One region of the Stenotrophomonas sp. 99219_Sma genome, then DNA from elsewhere that is predicted to be linked to it. Evidence: riboswitches for the same ligand, from Rfam matches in the RefSeq annotation. Region 1 holds a riboswitch; the other holds the start of a gene.
What was found. Region 1 has a riboswitch for thiamine pyrophosphate ahead of ACZK13_RS00675 (TonB-dependent receptor). Riboswitches for the same ligand answer to the same signal wherever they lie in the genome.
Positions count from the first base shown of each region.

Region 2: linked by a shared signal. The riboswitch ahead of thiC (phosphomethylpyrimidine synthase ThiC) and the one ahead of ACZK13_RS00675 (TonB-dependent receptor) in region 1 are both predicted to bind thiamine pyrophosphate.

Region 1 is NZ_CM151117.1:150,056-159,407, reverse strand. It holds gene ACZK13_RS00690 (XVIPCD domain-containing protein) at 1-119, shown strand, start outside; gene ACZK13_RS00685 (glycine zipper 2TM domain-containing protein) at 366-773, shown strand; gene ACZK13_RS00680 (phosphotransferase enzyme family protein) at 899-2,023, shown strand; TPP riboswitch at 2,067-2,162, shown strand; gene ACZK13_RS00675 (TonB-dependent receptor) at 2,231-4,420, shown strand; gene pnuC (nicotinamide riboside transporter PnuC) at 4,429-4,998, shown strand; gene ACZK13_RS00665 (hypothetical protein) at 5,635-6,051, opposite strand; gene ACZK13_RS00660 (Dyp-type peroxidase) at 6,136-7,110, opposite strand; gene ACZK13_RS00655 (VOC family protein) at 7,234-7,602, opposite strand; gene ACZK13_RS00650 (helix-turn-helix transcriptional regulator) at 7,671-8,438, opposite strand; gene ACZK13_RS00645 (OmpO family porin) at 8,562-9,137, opposite strand.
Region 2 is NZ_CM151117.1:3,794,375-3,803,726, reverse strand. It holds gene ggt (gamma-glutamyltransferase) at 1-1,431, shown strand, start outside; gene ACZK13_RS17355 (BCCT family transporter) at 1,993-3,570, opposite strand; TPP riboswitch at 3,816-3,917, shown strand; gene thiC (phosphomethylpyrimidine synthase ThiC) at 4,000-5,844, shown strand; gene ACZK13_RS17345 (ion channel) at 5,982-6,653, shown strand; gene ACZK13_RS17340 (winged helix-turn-helix domain-containing protein) at 6,914-9,238, shown strand.

The DNA of each region.
Region 1 (9,352 bases):
GCGAGCAGAGCCTGGCACTCAGCAGCGGTGCCGTGCAGGGCGCGCCGAACGTGCTGCACCAGCAGCAGGAGACGCAGCAGGAGCAGGCCCGGCAGGCGCAGAAGGCGATGGGCGTCTAGGCCCGCGGCGCCTTGGGAGAGAAGGGAGGGCCACGTTCGCGTGGCCCTTTCCCTTTCTGCCAGCTGAGCGGCCGGGGCCGCTTTCAGCCTTGCTTCATGCCGCCTGCCGCTAGATGAATGCGCAAGCCGCACGGTGGACCAGGCAATGTTCCGGCAATGTTGGAACGCCAGCGTGGACATCACGGCAGCCGGGGCGCCCCGCGCCCTCCCTGCCCAGCGTGGCATGCACCTCACAGGAGAACGAACATGCTCAGTACTTCCGCACTCAGCTTCCGCGGTCTGGCGATGGCTCTGGCACTGGTGGCCGGTGTGGCCGTGGTCAGCGATGCCAGCGCGATGTCGAGGAAGGACAAGCGCACCCTGGTCGGCGCCGTGGTCGGTGGCGTGGCCGGCAACCTGCTCTCCAACGGTGATCCCGCTGCCACTGTCGGCGGTGCCGTGGCCGGCGGCGCGATCGGCAACCTGACCACTTCCGACCGCCGCGACCGTCGTTACTACGACAATCGCCGTTACGACAACCGCTACGATCGCCGATACGACCGTGGCTACTACCGCAGCGGCTACTACGACCGCGGTGACGACCGTCGCTGGCAGCGCGAGCGCTACTACGACAACCGCTACTACCACGACCGCGGCCGCCATCGCGGCTGGTAAGCAGCGCGGCATCCCCCATGCCGATGCACGGACGGGCGGGTCGATGACCCGCCCGTTTGCGTTGCGGGCGGCCATGGCGTTGAATGCGCACCCTTGGATGTGACTTTCCCCATTGGGGCTGCGGCATGACTTCTTCTTCCCACCGGGTGCAGGGCCTCAACAACGACGAGGTCGCTGCCGACTGGCCGCCGATCAGCACCGCAGACCTCGCGTGGCTGCGCCAGCGCTTTCCGCAGCTGGATGCGGGCAGCCAGCCGCACTGGCACAGTCCTCGACCGTTGTCGGCCGCCGCCATCGTCAATGGCACGCGCGGACCGGTGTTCATCAAGCGCCACCACCACAGCGTTCGCAGCGCCGCCTGCCTGGAAGAAGAACACCACTTCATCGCCCATCTCGCTGCCGCCGGCGTACCGGTGGTGCAGGTGCTGGCGGCAACCGATGGCCACACCGCAGTAGAGCACGGCGAATGGACCTTCGAACTGCATGCCGTGGGCGTGGGCGAGGACCTGTACCGCGATGCCGTGTCGTGGTCGTTGCTGACCGATGTCGCGCAGGCCCGCGAAGCCGGCCGCATGCTGGCCCGGCTGCACCGTGCCGCCGCCAGCTATCACGCGCCACAGCGCAGTACCCATCTGCTGGTGGCGCGCGACGATCTGATCCGCGCCGACGATCCCATCGCCGCGATCAAAGCCGAACTGCCCACACGACCGGGGCTGGCCCGCTACCTCGCGCGCATTCCATGGGAAACCCAGCTTCGCCGCGACGTGCTGCCGTGGCATGCCGGCCTGGCCGAACGCCTGCGCGACGAGCCACGGCTGTGGGCGCACAACGACTGGCATGTCTCCAACCTGCTGTGGCGCGACGGGCAGGTCAGCACCGTGCTGGATTTCGGCCTGGCTTCGCCCACCAGCGCACTGTTCGACCTCGCCACCGCGATCGAGCGCAACGCAGTGGCGTGGCTGGAACTGGAGCGCGGCATGGAGGCGGTGCGCATCGACATCGCACTGGCGTTGCTCGACGGCTACCGCGAGGTGCTGCCGCTGTCGGCGGCACGCGTGCACCTGCTGGCCGACCTGCTGCCGATGGTCCATTTCGACTTCGCACTGTCCGAAGTGGAGTACTTCGAAGGCGTCACCGGCTCGACCGCGAACGCGGATGTGGCCTGGCAGCCCTTCATGCTGGGGCACCCGGCGTGGTTCCACGGCGCGCCGGGGCAGGCACTGCTGCAGGCGCTGCACGCGGCAGCCTGAAGGGCACCGGCTCGCAAATCCGTACCATTTGTAGTGAAATGGTCACCTGAAGCGGGGGTGCCTGGATCTGCCAGGCTGAGAGAGTCCCTTGGAACCTGATCCGGTTTGCACCGGCGTAGGGAGCTTTGAGCCGCAGCCACACCCCCGTCATGGCGGTGCACCTGCGCGCCGTCGCTTCGTCTCCCTTGTTGTCCGAAGACGAACCGAATGAACCGCTGCCTGCGCCCCACCCTGCTCTCCCTCGCCCTCTGCGCCGCCTTGCCGCTGCATGCCAGCGAGGCCGACGCTGCCACCGATGCGGCTGCCACCGGCGCCGAGCGCTCGCCCACCGAACTGGCGGCAGTGCGCGTGCAGGCCGGCAAACCCAAGGCCGATACCTCGCGCGTGAACGCCTTCGGTGGTGGTTCCTGGAAGGACACGCCGGCATCGGTGAACGTGCTCGAGCGCGACTATCTCGACCGCCGGCAGGTGCGTTCGCTGTCCGAGCTGGCCAGCAACGATGCCTCGCTGGGCGATGCGTATGCGCCGGTGGGCTACTACCAGAACATCGCCATCCGCGGTTTCGCGCTGGACGCCGCCACCGGCTACCGCTTCAACGGCCTGTCCATCGCCGGCGAACAGCGCCTTGCGCTGGAGAACGTGCAGTCGGTGGAGATCCTCAAGGGTGAAGCCGGCCTGGCCGCAGGCGTGATGGCGCCCGGCGGCATCATCAACTACATCGGCAAGCGCCCGGCCGAAGTGCGCACCGCCACGCTCGGTACCGACTCGGAAGGCTCGCGCTACGTCGCCGTCGATGTCGGCCACTGGATCACCCCGCGTTTCGGCCTGCGCCTGAATGCCGCATGGGATTCCAGCAATTCCTACGTCGAGCACGCCGATGGCCGTCGCAACTTCTACTCGCTGGCCGCCGACTGGCTGATTGGCGAACGCGGCAAGCTGGAAGTGGATGCCAACTACCAGACCAGCTCGCAGCGTTCGGTGTCCGGCTACCAACTGCTGGGCGCGCGTGAGCTGCCGCACGGCGTGGATCGCGAATTCCTGCTCGGCTACCAGCCGTGGCAGCGGCCGGTGGATATCGCCAGCACCAACATCACCGCCCTGCACACCTACGACTTCAACGATGCCTGGCAGTCGCGCGTCTCGGTCGGCCACAGCCGCTCGGTGATCGATGACAACGTCGCCTTCGCCTACGGCTGCTACTACGCCACGCAATGCGCCGATGGCAGCGTACCGGGCAACTACTTCGCGCCCAATGGCGATTACGACGTGTACGACTACCGCAGCCCGGACGACACCCGCCGCAACCAGCAGGCCCGTGCCGAGCTGCGTGGCCGCTTCGAGACCGGCAGCGTCGGCCACCAGCTGACCATCGGTGCCGATTACTTCCGCCGCACCGTGGACAAGCGCCCGAGCGTCAACGAGTACGTCGGCACCAGCAACATTCACGACGCGCAGGTGCCGGTGTTCGAGCCGTCGCCGAAGATGCCAGGGCCGTCCGCACGACGCCTGGACAGCCGCCAGACCGCGTTCTTCGCGCTGGACCGGATGAGCTTCGGTGATGACTGGCAGTGGCTGGCCGGCGGCCGCTTCGTGCGCCTGGACGAGCGTGCCTACGACAAGCGTGGTACCCCGCAGCGGCACAGCCGCCTGTCGCGTTTCCTGCCGCAGACCGCCGTGGTGTGGAAGGCCACCGATCAGCTCAATGCCTATGCCAGCTATGTGCGCGGCATCTCGCTGGGCCAGGAAGCGCCATTCTGGACCAGCAATGCCGACACCTTCCTGCCATCGGTGCAGTCGCGCCAGCTGGAAGTGGGCGTGAAGTACGTGCCGGTCGAGGCGCTGACGCTGGGCGCAGCCGTGTTCCGCATCTCGCAGCCGTACCAGTACGCCAAGCCGGACAGCAGCGACGTCGGCTACACCTTCGTCGAGGAAGGCACGCAGACCCACACCGGCCTGGAGCTGACTGCCAACGGGCAGCTGACAGACGCGCTGCAGATCGTGGCCAGCGCCAGCGTGCTGCAGGCGCGCGCGCGCGACACCGGCACCCCGGCCTATGAAGGCCATCAGTTGGTGAATGTGCCAAAGGTGCGCGCCAGCGTGCACGTGGCCTATGCGCTCCCGTTCGTGCAGGGCCTGGATGTGACCGGCGGCTGGCGCTATGCCGGTGCCAACGTGGCACGCGCCGACGGTGGTGTACGCGCACCGGACTACTCGGTGTTCGATGCCGGTCTGCGCTTCCAGCATCGCCTGCACGAGCGTGCGGTGACCTGGAACCTGTCGGTGGACAACGTGTTCAACCGCTTCTACTGGCGCGATACCGGCAGCAGTGGCGGTGACTACTACCTGTTCCCCGGCGCACCGCGACAGGCCCGCCTGTCGGTGACGTTCGCACTGTGAGCGGCGTCATGCTCGAGTGGACCGCCGCGCTGTGCAGCATCCTTGGCGTATGGCTGATGGCCAAGCGCCGGCTGGTGGCGTGGCCGGTCGGCCTGCTGTCGGTGACGCTGTACGGGCTGGTCTTCGCCGAGGCCAAGCTGTATTCGGACACGCTGCTACAGGTCGCCTTCGGTGGTTTCCTGATCTATGGCTGGCTCAACTGGCGGCAGCACGCCTCCGACGAGGGCAGCGTCCGCATCGTGCCACTGGCACGCGGCAAGCTGCTGCGCGACCTGGCCATCGGCCTGTGTGGTGGCGTGGCGCTGGGTGCGGCCATGCACACCTTCACCGATGCCGCGCTGCCGTGGCTGGACGCGATGCTGACCGCGCTGAGCCTGGTGGGCCAGTGGTGGCAGGCGCGCCGCCACGTGGCCTGCTGGTGGGTGTGGATCGCGGTGGACGTGGTGTACGTGGGCGCGTACCTGTTCAAGTCGCTGCACGTGACCGCCGCGCTGTACGTGTTCTTCCTCGGCCTGGCCGTGTTCGGCCTGCGCGCATGGAGCGCAGCCGCGCGTGAACCGCAGGTGGCAACGCAGTAGCGCCACGCCATGCGTGGCCGGGGCTTACCGGTAGTCACCAACCTTGGTTGGCGCGCGTGCCGACCAAGGTCGGCATCTACCCAACACATCCACGCAGGGCCTGAATCTACTGCACCCGCAAGATCAGTAGAGCCACGCCATGCGTGGCTTGGGGCTACCGGTAGTCGCCAACCTTGGTTGGCGCACGCCTGCCGACCAAGGTCGGCATCTACCCAACACATCCACGCAGGGCCTGAATCTACTGCACCCGCAAGATCAGTAGAGCCACGCCATGCGTGGCTGGGAGCCTACCGGTAGTCGCCAACCTTGGTTGGCGCACGCCTGCCGACCAAGGTCGGCATCTACCCAACACATCCACGCAGGGCCTGAATCTACTGCACCCGCAAGATCAGTAGAGCCACGCCATGCGTGGCTTGGGGCTACCGGTAGTCGCCAACCTTGGTTGGCGCACGCCTGCCGACCAAGGTCGGCATCTACCCAACACATCCACGCAGGGCGTGGATCTACTGCACCCGCAAGATCAGTAGAGCCACGCCATGCGTGGCTAGGGGCCTACCGGTAGTCGCCAACCTTGGTTGGCGTGCGCGTGCCGACCAAGGTCGGCATCTACCAGGCGCATCCACGCATGGCGTGAATCTACTGGGTAAGCAGCAGGCCCAGCCGCAGCGGCTGACGCATGTCGGCCGGTGGCGCGGCCTGCAACGGCGCGGCCTGCAGGGTCGCGCGCAGGTCGGCGTCGACCTGGGCGTCGCCCAGGCTGTCGAATTCGAGTTTCGAAATGCGGCCATCCGCCGCGATCCACACGCTCACCGACAACGGCGTCGGCGTATCCGGGTGTGCCTGCATCCATTCCAGCACGCGCTGCGCCTGCGGGTCCTGCTCCTGCTGCAGGCGCTGCTGCAGCTGGCCACCCACGGCGGCGGCATAGGCCATCCAGTGTGCGGGAGCCTCCTGCGCGGAAACGCTGGCACTACCAAGTGCGAGCGCACCGAACAACGCGGCCAGCGGCCGCCACCAGCGGCGTGCGCCGGTTGTGTTCCTTGCCATCGCCATCGCCCGCCCCTGCGCTCTCATCCAACGTCTGATGGTCGGCGCGGTAGATGACAGGCAGATGGCGGGCGGCGCTGGCCGGCGCGATCAATCGCCCAGGTCGGCCAGCACCTTGCGCGAGGGCGCGAAGAAGGTCACGCCGGTGGTGGCGGTGGAGAAGTCGAGGATGCGGTCATGCAGCGGCGCAGGATTGCCGATGAACATGCGCTCGAGCATCTTCTCGATCACCCACAGGCGGCGGGTATAGCCGATGAAGTAGGTGCCGTATTCGCCACGGCCCGGGTTGGCGAACGGCATGTTGTCACGCAGGATCTCGTGCTCGCCGTCGGCGTCCTCGATGGTGCACAGGGTCTTGTGCGATTTCTGTGCATCGGCCGGTGCATCGTCCAGCTCGATGTTGTCGTGCTTGGTGCGGCCGATGATCGCTTCCTGCGCCTCGGTCTTCTGCGCGCGCCAGGCATCAAGATTGTGCAGGTACTTCTGCACCACGACGTAGCTGCCACCGGCATGCTCCGGATCTTCATCGCCCACGATGGTGGCTTCCGGCAACGACAGCCCTTCCGGATTGGCGGTGCCGTCGACGAAGTCGAGCAGGTCACGGCCATCGAAATAACGGAAGCCGGCCACATCATCGACCGTTTCCACCGCATCGCCGAACGCCATCAGCAGGTTGCGCTCGAATGCCACGATCAGGTCCATGGTGCGCGCACGGATGTGGTACAGCAGGTCACCCGGCGTGGACACCGCGGTGTGAGTCGCGCCCTTGATCTCGCGGAACGGCTTCAGTTCACGCGGCGGCGTGGTGCCCACCAACGGCTGCCACACGCGGTGACCAATGGCCACATTGCAGGTGAAGGTGCGCTCGATTTCACGGATGGCAGTGTTCTTGATCAGGTCATCGGTGCTGGCCAGCACCTCGCGTGCCTTGGCGATCGACGCCTCGTCATCCTTCACTTTCAGCACCAGGAACGCCGCCGAATGGGTGAGCGGCGCGGTGATCTGCTGCGGCTCGTTGTCGAGCGTGTGGTTGAGGGCGGTGATCGGTGCGGGCTGGGAGTTCACGGCGGTTCCTGCTGGCTTGAGGCGGGCGCATCGCGTGTGGCGATGTGCGGGCGATCATAGCGGAACCGCCTGACCGGGGACGGAGCGGTTCTCGTTCCGTCCACCGGCGAAGGTACGAAGACCTCAATCCATATCACTCCAGACCGCCAGCTCGTAGCCATCCAGATCGCGGAAGTGGAAGCGGCGGCCACCGGGGAAGGCGAATACCGCCTGCACCACCTCGCCACCGGCGGCAATCACGCGCTGCTGGGCGTCGGCAAGGTCCGCGCAGTAGAGAATCACCAGTGGGCCGCCCTGCGCACGTACCGGTGTGTCGGACACGAAGCCGCCTTTCAGGCGGCCGTCGTCGAACTCGGTGTAGGCCGGGCCGTAGTCCGTGAATTTCCAGCCGAATACCTCGCCGTAGAAGCGCTTGCTGCGGGCGATGTCGGCGACGTTGAATTCGATGTTGTCGATGCGGCGCTCGGCATCGCGGGGTGCGGCGTGGCTCATGGCGTGACTCCTGGGTGGGAGCCCCAGCTTCGGTCAGCGCGGCACGGCGGTCTTGAACAAAACGGCCATCATCGGCCCCATTCCAGGCGCAGCTGCCGTGCGGTCATGCTGGCAAGCTCGCGCGCCTCACGGCTGAGGTGGGCCTGGTCGGCATAGCCGGCATCAGCGGCCAGCATCGCCAACGAGTGCTGCGGCAGCGCGCGGCTATGGCGAAGAAAGCGCTGCAGGCGCAGGATGCGCTCCAGCGTCTTGGCGCCGTAGCCGAACTGCGACTGGCTGAAACGGCGCAGGCTGCGCGGGCTCAGGTTCAAGCCTGCCGCCAGCTCGTCCAGCGTAGCTTGGCCACGGCCAAGCGCGTGGAACAACACATGAGCCCGTTGCGCCTGCACGTCGAGGGCCGCCGCGCCCATGTGCTGTTGCAGGCACTGCGCCATCCGCTGCAATCGTTGAGCCGGCGCGGTATCGCCAATGGAAGCAGCGGCTGCTGTGGCCCATCCGCCCTTCAGATCGGCCAACGGCACCGCCTGTCCAATGATGCCGGCCAGTGGCAGTCCCAGCGCGGCCAATGCCTGGCCAGGTCGGAAGCGTGCCCCCAGTACCTGTGCACCGGGTGCCAGTGCCGGATGTGCAGCCACCCGATCCGGGCCGACCACGAACAGCGCGCCGTCGCGCCAGAGGATATCCACGCAGCCATCGGGCAATACGGTGATGTGCCCATCGGCATCGGCAGGGAGCTGGCTCTGCCACAGCTGGCCGAAGTGGCCACGCAGCGGCGCAGGCACCAGATGCTCCTGGTAGGCCATGCCAGTACCTGCGAGGGAGGAAGGGTCGCCCATGCCGCATTGTGGCGCCACAGGGCCCATAAAAGTGAAGCCCGGCGCGAGGCCGGGCTTCGGTTGGCGTGTGGGAGAGAGAGAGAGTCACACGCCAGCACAACACGCACTAACGACAGGCGTTTGTTACCAGGTGAAGCGCGGGCCCACGAACCACTCGCGGTCGCCGGCCTTGGCCAGCTTCACTTCGCCACTCAGGCCCCAGTTCTGGTTGAACTTGGCGGTGGCGCCGACGCGGCCGTAGAACTCGCCGTCCGGGTTGTAGCCGTGCTTCTTGCTGAAATCTTCGTAGCCGGCCATCACGTAGCCTTCCACGTACGGGTTGAACGCGGTGCGCACGCCCACTTCGGTGGAGTAGCCGTTGAAGTCCAGGCCGCGCTTCTCGTCGTACTTCTGGTACGCAACACGGGCCACCAGGTCGGTGTTCGGTGCGATGCCGTAGTTGTAGCCGACACCCAGGCGCCACTGGTCGACGTCATTCTTGAACTTGTCGGTTTCCTGGGCGCTGTAGTCGCCAAAGACGTGGAAGTTCGGGTGCACCGCAACGGAACCCTTCACCTTCCAGCCATCGGCGTCGCCGCCCTTGGCATCGGTGTTCACGTAGCCGCCTTCAACGTAGTTGTACGACAGGCCATCGGTTGCCGATGCAGCGAACGGCAGAGCAGCCAGAAGACCCAGGGCAAGCAGCGAATTCTTGTTCATCGGGACACACCTTTAATTATTTTGGTTTCGTCGACCGCCTCCCGGGAGGGGGAGAGAGAGGAGGCGGTCGACAGGTGTGAATTATCCGTTAGGGGGTCTAATCAACCCTGAATATTGAACTGACTGGTGTATAAATAAGGCTGGCGTTCAGGGAACTCCGCATGTCAGCCCCCTCCTGCACATCACCACCCGATCCACACCGCGCACGCGGCCTG
Region 2 (9,352 bases), 1.0 Mb from region 1:
TGGGACCCGAAGACGCAGAAGCTCTACGGCTACAACGGCTCGGGCCGCTCGCCGAAGTCGCTGACTCTGGCCGAGTTCCAGCGCCGTGGCCTGAAGGAGATTCCCGCCACGGGCCCGCTGCCGGTGTCGGTGCCTGGTGCGGTCGACGGCTGGTTCGCCCTGCACGACCGCTTCGGCCGCAAGCCGATGGCCGACAACCTGGCGCCGGCCATCCGTTACGCCCGCGAGGGTCACCCGGTGGCTGAGGTGATCGCCTACTACTGGGACCGCTCGGTGCCCAAGCTGTCGCAGTATCCGGGGTTCAAGGAACAGTTCACGATCAACGGCCACGCCCCGCGCAAGGGTGAGATGTGGAAGAACCCGAATCTGGCCAGTACGCTGCAGAAGATCGCCGACGGCGGCCGTGATGCCTTCTACAAGGGCGATATCGCCCGCACCATCGGCGACTATTTCAAGGCCAACGGTGGCTACCTGAGCTACCAGGACATGGCTGACCACCACGGTGAGTGGGTCGAACCGGTCAGCAGCAACTACCGTGGCTACGACGTCTGGGAACTGCCGCCGAACAGCCAGGGCATTGCCGCGCTGCAGATCCTCAACGTGCTGGAAGGCTACGACTTCTCGAAGATTCCCTTCGGTTCACCCGAGCATGTGCACCTGTTCGTGGAAGCGAAGAAGCTGGCCTTCGCCGATCGCGCGCGCTTCTATGCCGACATGGCGTTCCAGCCGGCGCCGGTGCAGAAGCTGATTTCCAAGGACTACGCCGCACAGCGCCGCGCGCTGATCTCGATGGACAAGGCGCTGAAGGAAGTGCAGCCGGGCACGCCGAAGCAGCTGGATGAGGGCGACACGATCTACATGACCGTGGCCGACGCCGACGGCATGATGGTTTCGCTGATCCAGTCCAACTACCGTGGCATGGGCAGCGGCATGGCACCGCCCGGTCTGGGTTTCATTCTGCAGGACCGTGGCGAGATGTTCGTGCTGCAGAAGAACCATCCCAACGGCTACGCGCCGGGCAAGCGTCCCTTCCAGACCATCATCCCGGGGTTCATCACCAAGGGCGGCAAGCCGTATGCCAGCTTCGGCGTGATGGGTGGCGCGATGCAGCCGCAGGGCCACGCGCAGATCGTGATGAACCTGGTGGATTTCGGCATGAACCTGCAGGAAGCCGGTGATGCACCGCGCATCCAGCACGAGGGCTCGACTGAACCGACAGGTCAGGCCACGGCGATGACCGACGGTGGTGAAGTGAATCTGGAAACCGGCTTCCCGTATGAAACGGTGCGTGCGTTGATGCGCAAGGGGCATCGCATCGTGTTCGCCGACGGTCCGTATGGTGGGTATCAGGCGATCATGCGTGATCCGGAATCCGGCGTTTACTACGGTGCGTCTGAGAGTCGAAAGGATGGGCAGGCGGCGGGGTATTGAGGTTTCCCGGCCACCGGGCGGAGCCCCCTCCGCGGTGATGGTTCGTGGAAGCGGGATCATGTGATTGGGCCGGGCGGGTGGGCTGGTCGGGGGACGCCGTGAATCCGTCCCTGGAGGCTTGGCCGCGGCATCCATGCCGCGGACACCCCCGCCCAGCCCACCCGCCCGGCCCCTGACAGTTTCCGTGGCCATCACCGCAGGAAAAGAAAAAAGAAGAAGATCAAGAACAAAGGCAACGGCAACAGCCGCGTGCTGTGGGTTGGGGTCGGATCCGTTTTCCACAGGAAAACGGATCCGACCCCTTCTTGTTTTCCGATACACCTCATCCACGCATGGCGTGGATGGACCAACCGTCACACGTAACCTGTCGGGGGTGGGGCGGTGTGGGTAGGCAGGACCGTTGGCGCCATGGATGGCGCCATCGAGCCCCCAGGGACGGGTTTACGGCGTGTCCTGCCTACCCACACCGCCCCGCCCAACCAGCAGAAACCCAGAGCTGCCCTGGCTTTTGAATTTGCACTTGCTTGAAAGAGCGGTGCAGCCGCAGGCTGCAAAACCCACTCAATCCTGATCGTGCGCGCGCGCCGCCTCCGCCTGGGTCTCCTCCTGCGCCGCCATCTCGCGCGCGATCCACGCATCGATCATGTGCCGCTGGCGCTGCGCCTGCCGCCGCTCGCGCGTGTACTCCTGGTCCAGCACCCGGTACAGCGACACCATCACCAGCACCATCAGCAGCGCGAATGGCAACGCCGCAATCGTGATCATGCCCTGCAGTGCATCCAGGCCACCGGCCAGCAGCAACGCCGCTGCGATCAGCGCCACCGCGATGCCCCAGGCCAGCTTGCGCTTCAACGGCGGATCGCCTGCCTCGTCAGTGGACATGCTGGCCAGTACCAGCACCGCCGAATCGGCTGATGTCACGAAGAAGATCATCAGCAGCACCAGTGCGATGCAGGAAAGCAGCAAGGGCAGCGGCATGCTGTCAAACAGGGTGAACAGCACCGTTTCATAGCCATTGCCCAGCGCCTGCACCAGGTCGGCGTGGCCGAAGATCTGCGCCCACAGCGCAGTACCACCAAACACCGCGAACCAGAAGAAGCCCAGCACCGTGGGTGCCAGCACGACGCCGATGACGAACTCGCGGACGCTGCGCCCACGCGAGATGCGCGCGATGAACGAGCCGACGAACGGGGCCCAGGAAATCCACCACGCCCAGTAGAAGATGGTCCAGTCCGCTACCCATGTGCTGCCCGAGAACGGCGACATGCGCAGGCTCATCGTCACCAGCTGGTTGAGGTACGACCCCAGTGTGGTGGTGAACGTATCGAAGATGAATCCGGTCGGACCCAGCACCAGTACGGTGGCCGCAAGAAGCGCGGCCAGCGCAAGGTTGAAGTTGGACAGCCACTTCACCCCGCGCTCGACTCCGCTGGCGGTGGACGCCATGTACAGCACGAACGCGATGGCGATGATGGTCAGCTGCAGTGGCACACCCGCGTGCAGGCCGAACACGCGTTCCATGCCGGCAGCGATCTGGATGGTGCCGAAGCCCAGCGTGGTGGCCACGCCAATGGCAGTGGCAACAACCGCGGCGATGTTGACCACGCGTCCGATCCAGCCGCGATGGTGCCGGCCGATGATCGGTTGCAGCATGTCACTGACCAGTCCACGGCCATTGCGGTTGAACTGGAACCAGGCCATGGCCAGGCCGATCAGCGCGTAGATCGCCCACGGGTGCAGGCCCCAGTGGAAGAATGCATAGCGCATCGAAGCCCGCGCCGCGTCCATGCTCTGCGGTGCGAGGCCTTCCGGAGGCTTGGTGAAGTGGGAAATCGGCTCGGCGGCGCCCCAGAACACCAGGCCGATGCCCATGCCGGCTGCGAACAGCATCGACATCCAGCTGGCGCGCGAGAACTCCGGCTCGGCATCTTCACCGCCGATGCGCAGGTTGCCGAAGCGACCGAATGCCAGATACATCAGGAACGTCAGTGCCAGGAACACGACCAGAAGATAGAGCCAGCCGACACTGCGGATGACATCGGCCAGTACCGACTGCACCACGGTATTGAAGGGGCCGGGTGCAACACCGGCGAGCAGCACCAGAAGCAGAACCAGTGCGATGGAAACGCGAAACACCATGAAGGAGCTTCTCCGATCAAGGGATTGAGGGGAGCGAGCAGAGCTTGCTGCGAGGGGCCGGCGACATGCAGCACAGACCGGGCAGGGGCCGCGGAGGCGGCGGGGAAACACCGGCCGCAGCGGCACGATGCGTGTGCACGTTACTGAATGCGATGTCACGGTTCTGTTAATACAGAAACAGCGGATCCACGCCGTGCGTGGATGGAACAGCCAGGAGCTGCAGTGCGTTCTATGCTCTAATGCACACCAAGAAGCGGGGGTACCGCGGCCATGTGGCCACGGTTGAGACAGTCCCTTGGAACCTGATCCGGCTCATACCGGCGTAGGGAAGCTTTGTAGTGCAGCCATGCCCGGACTCCGCCCAAGGACCGTCCGGGCGCGGCAGCAGTGCGCCGCCGCTTCGTCCCTGACCTTCCTGGACGATGCCCGATGAACGCACAGCTCTCCGCCCTGCAGCAACAGGCCCAGCAACTCTCCGAATCCGTGACCCGGCCCATTCCCGGCTCGCGCAAGATCCACGTGCCCGGTTCACGCCCGGATCTGCAGGTGCCGATGCGCGAGATCGCGCTGACCCGCACGCCGACCTTGTTCGGTGGCGAAGAGAATGCACCGGTGACCGTTTACGACACGTCGGGCCCGTACACCGATCCGGAGGTGCGCATCGATCTGTCCGCTGGTTTGCCGGCACTGCGTCGCGGCTGGGTGGAAGAACGCGGTGATACCGAGCGGCTGGAAGGACTGAGCTCTTCGTTCGGTCGCGATCGCGAGCATGACCCGAAGCTTGATGCGGTGCGCTTCCCCGCGCGCAGCCTGCCTCGCCGTGCGCGTGCAGGTGCCAACGTCACCCAGATGCACTACGCGCGCCGCGGCATCATCACGCCGGAAATGGAATTCGTCGCCATCCGCGAGAACCAGCGGCTGGACGCGATCCGCGATGCCGGGCTGCTGCAGCAGCACCCGGGCGAGGCGTTCGGCGCTTCGATCCAGAAGATCATCACCCCGGAGTTCGTGCGCGACGAAATCGCCCGCGGCCGTGCGGTGCTGCCCAACAACATCAACCATCCGGAAAGCGAGCCGATGATCATCGGCCGCAATTTCCTGACCAAGATCAACGCCAACATCGGCAACAGCGCTGTTTCCTCGGGCATTGCCGAGGAGGTGGAGAAGCTGGTGTGGGCGATCCGCTGGGGCGGTGACACGGTGATGGACCTGTCCACTGGCAAGCACATCCATGAGACCCGCGAGTGGATCATCCGCAACTCGCCGGTGGCGATCGGTACCGTGCCGATCTACCAGGCGCTGGAGAAGGTCGACGGCCGCGCCGAGGCGCTCACCTGGGAAATTTTCCGTGACACGCTGATCGAACAGGCCGAGCAGGGCGTGGACTACTTCACCATCCACGCTGGCGTGCTGCTGCGCTATGTTCCGCTCACCGCCAAGCGGGTCACCGGCATCGTCAGCCGCGGTGGCTCGATCATGGCCAAGTGGTGCCTGGCACACCACAAGGAGAACTTCCTCTACACGCATTTCGAAGACATCTGCGAAATCATGAAGGCCTACGACGTGACCTTCTCGCTGGGCGATGGCCTGCGCCCGGGCTGCATCGCCGATGCCAACGACGCTGCGCAGTTCGGTGAGCTGGAGACGCTGGGCGAACTGACGAAGATCGCCTGGAAGCACGACGTGCAGACCATGATCGAAGGACCCGGCCACGTGCCGATGCAGCTGATCAAGGAGAACATGGACAAGCAGCTGCGCGAATGCGGCGAAGCGCCGTTCTATACGCTGGGGCCGCTGACCACCGACATCGCACCGGGCTACGACCACATCACCAGCGCGATCGGTGCGGCGATGATCGGTTGGTTCGGTACGGCGATGCTGTGCTACGTGACGCCGAAGGAGCACCTCGGCCTGCCCAACCGCCAGGACGTACGCGACGGCATCATGGCCTACCGCATCGCCGCGCATGCGGCCGACCTGGCCAAGGGACACCCCGGCGCACAGGTGCGCGACAACGCGCTGAGCAAGGCACGCTTCGAGTTCCGCTGGGAAGACCAGTTCCATCTCGGGCTGGACCCGGAGAAGGCCAAGGAATTCCATGATGAGACGCTGCCGAAGGATGCGCACAAGCTGGCGCACTTCTGCTCGATGTGCGGCCCGCACTTCTGCTCGATGAAGATCACCCAGGACGTGCGCGACTACGCCGAGGCCGGCATGAAGGAGAAGTCGGAAGAGTTTCGCGCGGCCGGCGCCGAGGTCTATCACCAGGGCTGACGTGTAACGGGTAGTGCCGGCCGCTGGCCGGCATTCCGTCGTGCGTGGGACCGGGAGAGTGCCGGCCAGTGGCCGGCACTACCGCTCATCACGTCGCTCCCGGCTATCCTCCGCCCATCACCCTGGGGAAGGACGCCATGCCCGTTGCCATCACCACCCGCTGGCTGGCCATTGCCCGCCGCCATCCTTCGGCCTGGCTGCTGGGTGCCCAGTTGATCGCGGTGCTGCTGTATCCCGCACTTGATGACACCGCCGGCGGCCGTGCGGCACTGGGCATGTTCGGCATGGCGGTACTCGGCCTGGCGCTGTGGGTGGTCCAGCGCAGTCCGCTGGGCACCTGGCTGGCACTGCTGCTGGCCATTCCTTCGGTGGTGTTCTCGCTGGCCGGCGCACTGCTGGATCGCAGTGCGCTGCTGACCACCGCGCAGCTGCTGGAAAGCCTGCTGTACTTCTATACGGCCGGTGCGCTCATCGCCTACATGCTCCAGGACCATAAAGTCACCCGCGATGAACTGTTCGCAGCAGGTGCGACATTCACGTTGCTGGCGTGGGCCTTCGCGTTTGCTTTCGCCGTGTGCCAGCAATGGTATCCGGGCAGTTTCCAGGGCACCGGTGGTGGCGCGCAGCGCACCTGGATGGAGCTTCTTTATCTGAGCTTCAGTTTGCTCTCGGGTGTTGGCTTGAGCGACGTTGTGCCACTGCATCCGCAGGCGCGCGCCTTGGTCATGCTGGAGCAGTTTTCAGGCGTGATGTACGTAGCTTTGGTGGTTTCGCGACTGGTTGGATTGACCATGCTGCGGCGCATGTGAAAATGAACGCCAGATAAAAATTTCGCGCCCCGCAGGGCGCGAATGGTGCAGCAAATTATGTGAATGCGTCGGCGAGAGAGAGCCTGGATGTCGACCACGCGATAGGCGAGGTAACCCGCATAGGCTAGTATTCGCCCGCTTCATTGTTTTTGCGGTATGCGCCGATGCTTTGTGCGGAGTCTGGCTTTTTGCTGTTCCCAGGACGGGAGGGTATCGAAGGCAAACGCTGCCCCGGACCTGTCTCTACTGTGTAGCGGAAAATGAACAGCAGTGAAAACCAGCCCCCCGGATTCGATCGGATCCGGATAGGAGAGTGCACTGTCACTCTGTCCTCGCGCGAAGTCGAGGTCGTGGGTGCGCGTCGCCCGCGTCGGCTGACGCCGAAGGCGCTGGGCGTGCTGCGTGTGCTGCTGCGCCAGCCGGGGCGTGTTGTCACCCGCGATGAACTGTTCGCGGAAGTCTGGCCGGACACGCTGCCGACCAATGATGTGCTTACCCAGGCCGTCACCCAGCTGCGCAAGGCGTTCAGCAACGACGACGACAACGGCCAGGCCTATATCGAGACCATCGCCAAGACCGGCTATCGCCTGCTGGTGCCGGTGCAGGTACTGGACGATGTCGAGCCGGCGCCGCCCGCGGGAGCCGATGACGAAATCGTGGACATGCAATCGGCGATGGCCATCGCCGAGATGATGCCGCCACACGTGCAGGCATCGCGCCGCCGCTGGCGCCACGTCCGCCGGCGCGTACTGCTGGTGCTGGGCGTGCTGATGCTGGCCACGGTGGTGGTGCTGACCGCGCTGCTGCTGCGGCGGGCACCGGCCAGCAGTTCAGCTGTGGACGCGGCCGTAGAGAACGGCACGCGCGTGATCGGCAGCCCGCAGCGTCCCTATCGGTTGATCACGGCGACCAGCGGCTTTGAAACCTATCCCACGCTTTCACCCGATGGTTCATTGGTGGCCTATGAGGGCGCCAACGAAGACGGGCAGGGCGGTGGCGCGATCAAGGTGCAGACCTCCGGCAACGCGCCTGCGCGGCAGCTGCTGGCTCCGCCGGCCGGCTCGGTCGATCGCTTCCCGAGCTGGTCGCCGGATGGACGCGAGATCGCCTTCGCGCGGTTCAGCAACAACGGCGGTTGCCAGGTGCTGATCGCCAGCGCGACCGGTGGTGCCCTGCGCCAGGCCACACGGTGCGATGGCACCGAGCTGCTCAGTTTCGACTGGACGCCGGACGGCCGTGGTCTGGTGTTCGGCAGCATGGTGGGGCGCTATGCCCATCGCGGCATCCGCAAGCTTGATCTGGCCAGTGGCCAATGGGAGGCGCTGGACTACGGTGTCGCCGAGGATGACTTCGACTATGCGCCGCGCTACTCGCCTGATGGCAAGTGGCTGGTATTCGTGCGCAATCCGCAGCTGGGCGACCTGTGGCGCATGCCGGCCGCAGGTGGCACGCCCGAGCAGCTGACCAACGAGGCCGCTGAACTGCGTGGCTGGGCCTGGTTGCGTGATGGCCGGACGATCGTGTTTGGACGCCGTGTCGACAGTGAGGTGCGCCTGTATTACCTGGACGTCGAGAGCCGCACGCTGCGCGACGCCGGGCTCGACGACGCACAATGGCCGGCGACGGCGCGCCGCGCGGGCATGCTGGCCTTCGTTCACCGCCGCGCGCAGTTCGGCATCTTCAAGGTGCCGATGGAGGGCGGTTCACCCCCGCAGCGTCTGTTTGCGTCCAGCGGCCGGGATGGGCAGCCGATGGCGGCGCCGGATGGACGCCAACTGGTGTTCACGTCCGATCGTTCAGGCAGCTTCGCGCTGTGGTGGGCGGACATGGAGCGCCCCGATTCGCTGCGGCCTATCGAAGGATTGCGGCCTGAGGCACGTCAGGCACCGGACTGGTCGGCCGACAGCCGGCGGTTGCTGGTGGTCGGGCGCGACGAACACGGACGCACGGTGGTCTATGAGATCGCACCGCGTGACGAACGCGTCCAGCCGTTGCCGGTACCGTCGGAGCAGCCGCTGCAGGCACTGTACGGCGCAAACCCGGACCAGCTGCTGGTAGTCGAGCGCGATGACCAGCAACAGACGCGGCTGAGCCTGTTTGATCGAAGCGTGCAGCCTTGGCGCCGCCTTGCCAGCATCGAGGGCGTGTCTCAGGCGCGGTTCGATCGCAGCAGCGGGCGAGTGCTGTTCACCCGCCTGGCGGCAGGCGGCCTGTGGTCGGTGGATGCGGCGCTGGCGCCAGGCAGCGTGCAGCAGATCAGCGATGACCAGCCCAGCCGGTGGCGGTACCGGGCCTGGACCGTGGCCGGCAACAGTGCGATCGGCTATCTCGGTACGTCCACCCGCTGCGGTACGACACTGGTGCTGATCCAGGCCGGGCGCGAGGAACCGGAACGCTGCCTGGATGCGGAACGCCTCAGTGCCGGCAACGGGCTGAGTGCCGGCGCCGATGGGCGCACCCTGTTCGTGGCAATGGCGGTCAGCGACGGTGCCGACATCGGTGTGATGCGTTTGCCCGAGCGCTCGCCGACGCTGCTTCCGGCGTTCTCCAAGTTGTTGTTGTTCAACGGAAATGGGCCTTCGTAATTTCTTCGTGGCGACCTCGCCGCGAATTCGTGGCGATCTCGTCTGACTTTCCTGACGTGGTGCCGCCTGATTTGGCAAAACGGAGGCCTGTACTAGGCAAATCCGTGGTGCCCC